Linked DNA regions of Syntrophobotulus glycolicus DSM 8271. The protein of the gene in region 1 interacts with the protein of each later gene in a pairwise test. Links are inferred from orthologs where the notes say so. Each region holds a gene or a part of one and is shown on either strand. Other genes may lie near its edges.

What was found.
Region 2: the proteins of topA (region 1) and SGLY_RS10820 interact in binary tests that used the Escherichia coli proteins (3 or more experiments, as listed by UniProt). The link is inferred for Syntrophobotulus glycolicus DSM 8271 from one-to-one orthologs.

The regions. Positions count from the first base shown.
Region 1 is NC_015172.1:2,314,208-2,319,372, reverse strand. The notes cover bases 1,762-4,756. They hold topA (type I DNA topoisomerase), read left to right. Parts: upstream 1,762-2,206; coding sequence 2,207-4,306; downstream 4,307-4,756. Other genes in these bases: trmFO (methylenetetrahydrofolate--tRNA-(uracil(54)-C(5))-methyltransferase (FADH(2)-oxidizing) TrmFO), read left to right, coding at 4,329-4,756; dprA (DNA-processing protein DprA), read left to right, coding at 1,762-2,156. Also shown: serA (phosphoglycerate dehydrogenase), read left to right, coding at 1-101; SGLY_RS11440 (TIM barrel protein), read left to right, coding at 142-969; more of dprA, read left to right, coding at 1,005-1,761; more of trmFO, read left to right, coding at 4,757-5,165. UniProt on the Escherichia coli protein: Releases the supercoiling and torsional tension of DNA, which is introduced during the DNA replication and transcription, by transiently cleaving and rejoining one strand of the DNA duplex.
Region 2 is NC_015172.1:2,193,328-2,197,482, reverse strand. The notes cover bases 41-2,975. They hold SGLY_RS10820 (IMPACT family protein), read left to right. Parts: upstream 41-1,159; coding sequence 1,160-1,792; downstream 1,793-2,975. Other genes in these bases: SGLY_RS10825 (thioesterase family protein), read left to right, coding at 694-1,071; SGLY_RS10830 (AEC family transporter), read left to right, coding at 41-562. Also shown: more of SGLY_RS10830, read left to right, coding at 1-40; polA (DNA polymerase I), read left to right, coding at 3,876-4,155.

The DNA of each region.
Region 1 (5,165 bases):
TGATTGTCGGTGTCCAAAGCGATATTGGCTCTGAAGTCATGAATAAAATTAAACAGCTTAACGGCATTCAGAATGTGAAAAAAGTATATTTCGATCTTTAAGAAAGCTAAGGTGGCAAATCGATGATAAGGGATAAGAAAAATGATTAAGTTCGGAACGGCCGGAGTGCCGCTTTCAGCCGCCGACAGTTCAACGGAGGCCGGGATCAGAAGGATAAGAGAATTGGGGCTTGATGCCATGGAAGTTGAATTTGTTCATGGCGTAAGAATGAAGGAAGAAAAGGCCCGCTTGAACGGCCGGACTGCGAGAGAGGAGAACGTCTCTCTTTCCTGCCATGCCCCCTATTATGTCAATCTCAATTCCAAAGAAGAAGAGAAGATCATTGCCAGCAAGCAAAGACTGATTCAGACGGCCAGAACAGCTGATTTTCTTGGAGCACATTCGATCATATTCCATCCCGCTTTTTATTCGGGTGATGATCCTCTAAAAGTATTTGCTCAAGTTTTGGATGGGGTTGCTGAAATAAGAAGGATTCTTGATGATGAAGGCTGCAGGGTTATCCTGAGAGCGGAAACCACAGGAAAGCCCTCCCAGTTTGGCAGTCTTGAGGAAACCATTGCCTTGGCTGCTGAAGTAGAAGGGGTATTGCCTTGTATAGATTTCAGCCATCTTCATGCCAGATCGAACGGGCTGTACAACAGCTATGATGAATTTTGCGCTATTCTGGATAAGACAGCGGAGAAGCTGGGAGATCAGTGGACAAAAAATGCCCATTTTCATGTCTCGGGGATTGACTATGGATTAAAGGGTGAAAAAAAACACTTGATTTTGCAAGAAGCAGATTTGAATTATGCGGATCTGCTTAAAGCTCTGAAAACATTCGGTATTCAGGGAACGGTGATTTGCGAGAGTCCTAATATGGAGAAAGATACTTTACTCTTGCAAGAAACCTATCGATTATTGGGTTAACATTTGTTCATCAACCTGAAAAGGAGAACAGATCAATGGAGTGCGCAAGAGAGAAGATTGCCAGAGCAGCGATTCTGACTCTTCCCGGGATTGGCAGCCGAAGGCTGCGTTATCTGCTGGCCCTGTTTGGCAGTGCAATCCAGGCCTTTGATGCTGCAGAAGAAAGATTTCCCAGCGGAAACCGTCCTTCGTGGATGAATGTGTTTCAGCAATCCAGGAAAAAGTTGAATTTAGATGAGCTTGAACAGGCTCTTTCCGATCAGGAAATTTTGCTTGTGATGCCTGGGGAAGAGAATTATCCTCCATTATTGTTGGAATGTTCCGATGCGCCGCCGCTGCTCTTTTACAAAGGAATGATTGACTCCGGCAGAGAAGGATTGGCCGTCGTCGGTTCTCGCAGGCCTACTGCCTACGGCAGGTCTGCGGCTTCCTGTCTGGCGGGACAGCTGGCGGGCAAAGGTTATGTCATCGTGAGCGGTCTAGCAAGGGGAATAGATTCTGCCGCCCATAAGGGTGCTCTAGAAGCGGGAGGGTTGACCTGGGCTTTTTTAGCCGGAGGACTGGATCGGATTTACCCGCCGGAGAACAGGAAGCTTGCCGCAGAGATCATTGAAAATGGAGCTCTGATTTCCGAATATCCCCCCGGACGCCCGTGTGAACCCGGGCAGTTTCCTGCGCGTAACAGGCTGATCAGCGGGTCGGCTCGCGGAGTACTGGTTGTAGAGGCGGCTCAAAAAAGCGGTTCTTTGATCACCGTAGATTTCGCTTTAGAACAAGGCAGGGAAGTTTTTGCCGTTCCGGGACCGATTTTCAGTGAAATGAGCAGAGGTACCCACCAGCTTATCCGGCAAGGAGCAAAATTAGTGGAAAATGTCGAAGATGTTCTGGCGGAAATCAAAATGGAAAATGAGACATTATATTCTATGAAAAAAGAGTATGAACAGTCCGCTCAAGGTCAAAATATAGAGAAGCAGAAGAACGGCAATACCTTATTTGACCATTTGGACATGAAAACGGAAAACCTTCAATTATTGGACTATTTGAGTGATGTTCCTTTACATATTGATACACTTGCTTTAAACTGTTCAATGTCACCCCATACCATTGCCCTTGGCCTTTTGGAGCTGGAGCTGCAGGAGATTGTGAAACAGCTGCCGGGCCAATATTATGTACTTGCACGAAGATAATTTTCCGAAAAAACCGGATAAATCCGAAAGAATAACTTTTGAGGTGAAATATGCCAAAAACTCTGGTCATTGTAGAATCCCCGGCCAAAGCGAAATCAATCAGCAAGTTTTTATCCAAAAACTATCAGGTCAAAGCTTCTATGGGCCATTTGCGGGATTTGCCCAAAAGCCAAATGGGCGTTAATATTGAGCATGATTTTGAACCGAAATATATCCCGATCAGAGGCAGAGGCGATCTGATCAAGGAGCTGAAGGCAGCAGCGAAGACGGCAGATCAAGTTCTGCTCGCTTCTGACCCGGACCGTGAAGGGGAAGCAATAGCATGGCATTTGATGCACCTTCTGGGGATTAATCAAGAAAAAAGCAGCAGAGTAGAATTTCACGAAATAACGAAACCAACGATTCAGAAAGCCATAAAAAATCCCCGCAAAATTGATCTGCATAAGGTTGATGCTCAACAGGCCCGCAGAGTATTGGACAGGCTGGTTGGCTATAAATTAAGCCCCCTCCTTTGGAAGAAAATTAAGAAAGGTCTCAGCGCAGGCCGGGTCCAATCTGTAGCGGTGCGGCTTATCTGCGACAGAGAAGAGGAGATTAAGGTTTTTGAGTCTCAGGAGTACTGGACACTGCTTGCCCAATTTCTTTGTCCGGGGGGGAATTTTTCCGCCAAATTGATTCACAAAGCGGGAAAAAGGATTGAGATCAAATCCAGACAGGAAGTTGATGAAATCATCGTACAGCTCCGCAGAGCTGTCTGTGTGATCAGCGATGTCAAAAACAGAGAGAAAAAGAAGCAGCCTTCCCCGCCTTTCACGACCAGCAGTTTGCAGCAGGAGGCCTATCGGAAACTGAATTTTGCCCCGAAAAGAACGATGATGCTGGCTCAGCAGCTCTATGAAGGAATCGATTTGGGCAAAGAGGGGACGGTTGGCCTGATCACTTATATGAGAACAGATTCTGTACGCATATCAGAGCTTGCCCAGGATGAGGCCAAAGAGTATATCCTGGCCAGTTTTGGTTCGGATTTTTATCCGGGCCGGCAGAATTATACCAGTAAGCGCAGAACCCAGGAAGCCCATGAGGCGATTCGGCCAACTTCTGTTTTGCGTACGCCTGATTCGGCCAAAGAATTTTTGAGCAGGGATCAGTTGAGGTTGTACAGGCTGATCTGGGACAGGTTCTTAGCAAGCCAGATGAGTGCGGCGGTATATGATACGCTAACGGTCGATGTTGCGGCAGATAAGTATACGCTCAGGGCTAACGCTTCAACCGTAAAGTTTCCCGGTTATCTTTCTGTTTATGAGGAAAGTACTGATGAAACGGAAGAAAAACAAGACGGGGATGATCGTTGTCTGAAAGTAAATGTGACTCCGGGCCAAAAGGTGGAACTAGCGGAGATCAAAGAAAAACAGCATTTTACGGAACCGCCTCCCCGCTATACGGAGGCCTCTTTGGTTAAAAAAATGGAAGAAGAAGGAATCGGAAGGCCGAGTACTTATGCTCCGACTATTGACACGGTCCAAACCAGAGGCTATGTCGTGAAGGAAGAGAGGAAGCTGGTGCCCACTGAACTCGGAGAAATCGTTGTTTCCCTGCTCAAAGAACATTTTAAAGATATTGTTGATCTGGAATTTACCGCGAATATGGAAGAGAAACTTGATAATATTGAAGAAGGCCAGACCCAATGGAAATCCGTGATCAGGGATTTTTACATTCCTTTTGAAGAAACACTGAACAAAGCGGAAGCCATCATTGGAAAGATAAAGGTTGAGGATCAGGAATCTGATGTTTTATGCGAGTTTTGCGGACGGAGAATGGTCATCAAAATGGGGCGTTTCGGCAAATTCTTAGCCTGTCCGGGATTCCCGGACTGCAAGAATGCCAAACCTTTGCTGGAAGAAGTAGGTGTCAATTGTCCGCAATGCGGTGAAAAGCTTGTTGTCAGAAGAAGTAAAAAAGGACGTAAATTTTACGGCTGCAGCAATTATCCGGAATGCAATTTTATTTCCTGGGAAAAACCCGCTCCGGTAAATTGCCCGGATTGCAACAGCTTAATGACGGAAAAGACGATTAAGCAGAAGGTAAACTATGTTTGTACAAATAAAGATTGTCGGCACACGGAAGAGAAGGTTGAAGAGAAGAAAGAGTAGAGATTAAGGTGGCTGGGAAAAGATGAATGAAATAACCGTTATCGGAGCGGGACTGGCTGGGTCTGAAGCGGCCTGGCAGCTTGCGTGCCGGGATGTGGAGGTTACCCTATGCGAGATGAGGCCTGGGATTTCCACACCTGCTCATGTCAGCGGTGATTTTGCCGAGCTTGTTTGCAGCAATTCCCTCAGGGCTGCCGGCTTGGAGAATGCCGCCGGTCTTCTGAAGGAAGAAATGCGCCGCCTGAATTCACTGATTATGCTGGCGGCGGACAAGCATGCTGTCCCTGCGGGAGGAGCGACAGCCGTTGACCGCAAGTTTTTTTCAACTGAGATCACTGAAAGATTGGAAAACCACCCCAAAGTGAAGATTAAACGGGAGGAAATCACTGCAATACCCAGAAAGGGCGTAGTGATCGTAGCCTCCGGGCCGCTTACTTCAGCTTCTTTGGCTGAGGATATCATGGATTTGACCGGAGAAAAAGCGCTTTCTTTTTTTGATGCCGCCGCTCCGATTGTGGAACTTGATTCTGTTGATCTGACCAAGGCATTCTGGGCCTCGCGTTATGACAAGGGTGAAGCGGATTATCTCAATTGCCCAATGAATGAACAGGAATACAATCATTTTTACCAGGAACTGATCAAAGCAGAGACCGCAGAGGTCAAAGGTTTTGAAAAAAATATGGTTTTTGAAGGATGTATGCCGATTGAGGTGATGGCCGGAAGAGGGCCGATGACCATGGCTTTCGGTCCCTTAAAACCTGTGGGGATGGTCGACCCGCGGACGGGAAAACAACCTTTCGCTGTTGTCCAGTTAAGAAAGGAAAATCTCGAAGGCTCTTTGTTGAATTTAGTAGGATTT
Region 2 (4,155 bases), 120 kb from region 1 along the record:
GGCGCTGACCGCTCAGGTCATTATTTTGACCTTTATGAATATCACCATGAATACCATTGGTTTCTACAATGCGGGGAAAGCCAAGAAGGATTGGAAGGAGTCTGTTGACCAGATTTTAACGATGCCGTCAATCTATGCGATTTTGCTGGCGATCGTACTGAAATATTTTATGGTTGATATCACAGCAACTCCGTTATGGCCAACGCTTGAATACATCAAAGACGGCCTTGTGCCAATGGCCTTATTCACCTTAGGGGTTCAGCTTTCGCAAACAGAATTTGATTTTAGAAATATTGATGTCAATATCGCCGTGTTTACCCGGCTCATTATCGGCCCTTTGCTGGCACTGGCCGGCATAAAACTGTTCGGTTTTTCCGGGGTTGTCGCTCAGACCATATTTATTTCCTATTCCGTGCCGACGGCGGTAAACACAGCTTTGATTGCCATCGAATGCAACAACTATGAAAATTTCTCCTCGCAGCAAGTCATGGTATCCACGATATTCGGCGCCATTACGCTGACCTCGGCCATATACATGGCCGGAATTTTATTTCCGATTTAGACGGAAAGGTTTCCGGTGAGGGGCGCAAGGGCATCAGGCCGGAATTGGAGAAGAAGACAAAGCGGGAATTCTTTTTTTGCCCGGAACAAGAAAAAGAGAGAAAAAAGTTTTTGAGAAAGAGGCTGATCAATATGGAAATCGGTGCCAAGGGAAAGTCGGAAACAGTGGTGACAGAAAAAGTGACGGCAAAAACATTGGGCAGCGGGACTCTCGACGTTTTGGCCACCCCGATTATGGTGGCCATCATGGAGAACGCGGCGACCAGAGCCCTTGATTTGCCGGAAGGTCAGACCAGTGTCGGCACCTATCTGGAGATTAAGCATCTGGCGGCGACTCCCGTGGGGATGAAGGTGTGGGCAGTTGCCGAAATCACCGGGATTGAGGGCCGCAAGCTGTCTTTCAAAATTGAGGCTTATGATGAAAAAGAAAAAATCGGTGAGGGAGAGCATGAAAGGTTCATCATCAATGCCGAAAAGTTTCTGGAGAAAGCCTATGCAAAACTATCCTGATCAGGAGTTCAAGGAAATCAAGGAACGTAACCCGGAGCAATAGCTCAGGGGAATTCAAATGCCGGTCAGGAGATAAGGATAAAGGAAAATGGAAGAGCTTATTACCATCAGCAAGCCGTCATCAGCAGAGCAGGTTATCGACAAATCCAGGTTTATTGCTGTTGCTGTCCCCGCCGCAGACTCAGGCGAAACAGCGGCCCGGCTCCTCGATGTCAAAAAGGAATACCCTAATGCCCGGCATTATGTCTATGCTTACCGCCTGAACAGGGGGAAACTGGAAAAATCATCAGATGACGGTGAACCGCAGGGGACGGGAGGACGGCCGGTCCTTGATGTGTTGCAGCATAAAAAACTGTGGGATGTTCAGATTGTTGTTGTCAGGTACTTCGGCGGAGTCCTGCTCGGTACAGGCGGGTTGTCCAGAGCCTATGGCGGGACGGCCAGAATGGCGATTGAACATGCTTGCATAGAGAAGCTTACTCCGCATCTGGTTTACGGCCTGACCATTCCTTATGCCAATTATGAACAAGTCAGATATTTTATCCGCAACCACTGCTGGGAAATCTCCAATGAACAATTCCAGGAAACGGTAGCTTTTGATGTTGATATTCCCCAAAAAGAAGACAGCCTTTTTCAAAAAGGAATCGGGGAAATCTTCAACGGGCAGATGGTTTGTCAATTGAAAGAAACGATCCTGAAAGCCGTGGCGGCAGATCAATGAAGGCAAAATCAAAGCCTGTTTGACATCCGGATCTGAAAGAAGATGGACAAAGGTGATGAACGAGTGATTAATGACCGGGGTGGGAGTTCATCAGCGTATGGAGGTCCTGATCAAAGATTTCGTTTTTCTGATCGGCTATCTGGATGAAGTCCCCATAAAGCCGGTCCAGCTGATTTGATTCCGGTCTGTAGCCCAGTTCAAAAAGCTTGTGCCTTAAAGCGTGCTTGCCCGATCTGGCGGTGAGAATGATCTGATTCTGGCTGGCGCCAATAGTGGCCGGATCAATAATTTCATAGGTTTCCCTTTCTTTCAGAATCCCGTCCTGATGAATCCCGGAGGCATGTTTAAAGGCATTGGGGCCCACAATCGGCTTATGATAGGGAATGGGAATGCCGGTTATCCGGGAAACCAGACTGCTTGTCGCGGTAATCTCCCTGGTGTGGATATTGAGGGCAAAGGGATATTCTTTTTTCTTGGAGTGCAGGGCCATGATCACTTCTTCCAAAGACGTGTTGCCCGCCCGTTCGCCAATCCCGTTGATGGTTCCTTCAATCTGAGTTGCACCGGCAAACAGGCCGGCCATGGAATTGGCCGTGGCCATACCGAGATCATTGTGGCAATGAATGCTGATGATGGCCTGATCGATATTTTCCACAGTGTTTTTGACAAATGAGATCAGTTCCCCGAATTCCCAGGGGGTGGCATAGCCTACTGTATCCGGGATATTGATGACGGTCGCCCCGGCCTTAATGACTTCCTGAAGGATCCTGGCCAAAAAGTTACGGTCACTTCTGAACGCGTCTTCAGCATAAAATTCCACATCATGACAATACGTTTTGGCGTGTTTGACACAGGCACAGGCCAAATCAATCACTTCCTCAGGCTTCAGATGCAGTTTTTTCTCCATGTGAAGATCAGATACAGCTATCCCGGTATGAATCCGGGGATTTTCAGCATATTTGAGGGCCTCCGCGCAAAGATCAATGTCCGCTTGGACACAGCGGGTCAAACCACAGATCACCGCTCCTTTGATATTTTTGCTGATTTCTTTGACCGCTTCATAGTCTCCCGGTGAAGAGACAGGGAAGCCCGCCTCGATGATATCGACGCCAAGGCGCACGAGCTGTTCGGCGATTTGTAATTTTTGCCGGACATTTAACGTTATTCCTAGAGACTGTTCACCATCCCTTAACGTTGTATCAAAAAAATAGAGCTTTTTCATCGTTTGGACCTCCTTAAAAATAAAAATAAAAAAGCCCTTACATCTCGTATGAGACGTAAGGGCTATTATTCCTTCGCGGTACCACTCATGTTAACGGGGTTCATTCCGTTCACTCAAACAGAATACGGGATCTGTGATCCGATATTCCCTTCCTTGTAACGGTGGAAGTTTCCGTCCAACCTACTTAAACTGTTCAGCCGGCGACTCAAGGGGGAGTTGGGCTTTGGCTTCGGCTGCTTCGCACCAAACAACAGCTCTCTGAACCTGCCGGTCAGCTTAATATTCCCTATCACAGTCATTTTGAACTATTTTTTTTTATCTTATCAAGTGATAAACGCTTTGTCAATTCTTTGCAAAGATTATTTTTTGTGTGCTGGAACAATCCCGGTCCAAATCGGCTTTTCTGATCCTAAAAGGATTATTGTATGCTTTTGGAGAATTTAAATAAAATTGTCATTAGCAAAATAATAGGGGTGAAGGATTTGAATAAAGAATTGATCACATCTAATTTTCCGATAAATGTTTGCTGCTTTTCAACTTTATAGCTGGTCGGAGGGCTGCCTTAAGAGGGTTTCACTGACACTGATATGGTCTTTTCCAATCAGCAGATGTATTCTGAATTGATCGTAATTGGAATGGAATTGGGATTTAGACCGCCGTTTTGCTTTAATCATTTTATTCTCCGCCTCATCGTTTATTCTTTGTCTAAGCAATCTGTTATTTATATTATTCATGAAATCGTTTTTTTCATTCCCGTTTGCTTTGGGTAAGTTATGGTATTTCCAGTGCCCAAGGTTGTTTCAAAAGCAAAGAAAGGTTATGATAGATTAAGATCAAGGTATCGGAGAAAGGAGTCTATTAATGGCTCGTTTAGTGATCATGGATGGCAACAGTTTGCTCAACAGGGCTTTTTACGCTTTGCCGCCGCTGACTTCGGCTGAAGGACTGCCGACAAATGCCGTCCACGGATTTTTAGCCATGCTTTTACGTATTCAGAAAGAAAAAAAACCGGATTGCTGGGTCGTTGCTTTTGATAAAACAAAGGCAACCAAAAGAATTGAAATGTATGATCAATATAAGGCTCAGCGTAAGGAAACCCCCGAGACTCTCAAGCCTCAATTTGCCTATCTTAAAGAAATTC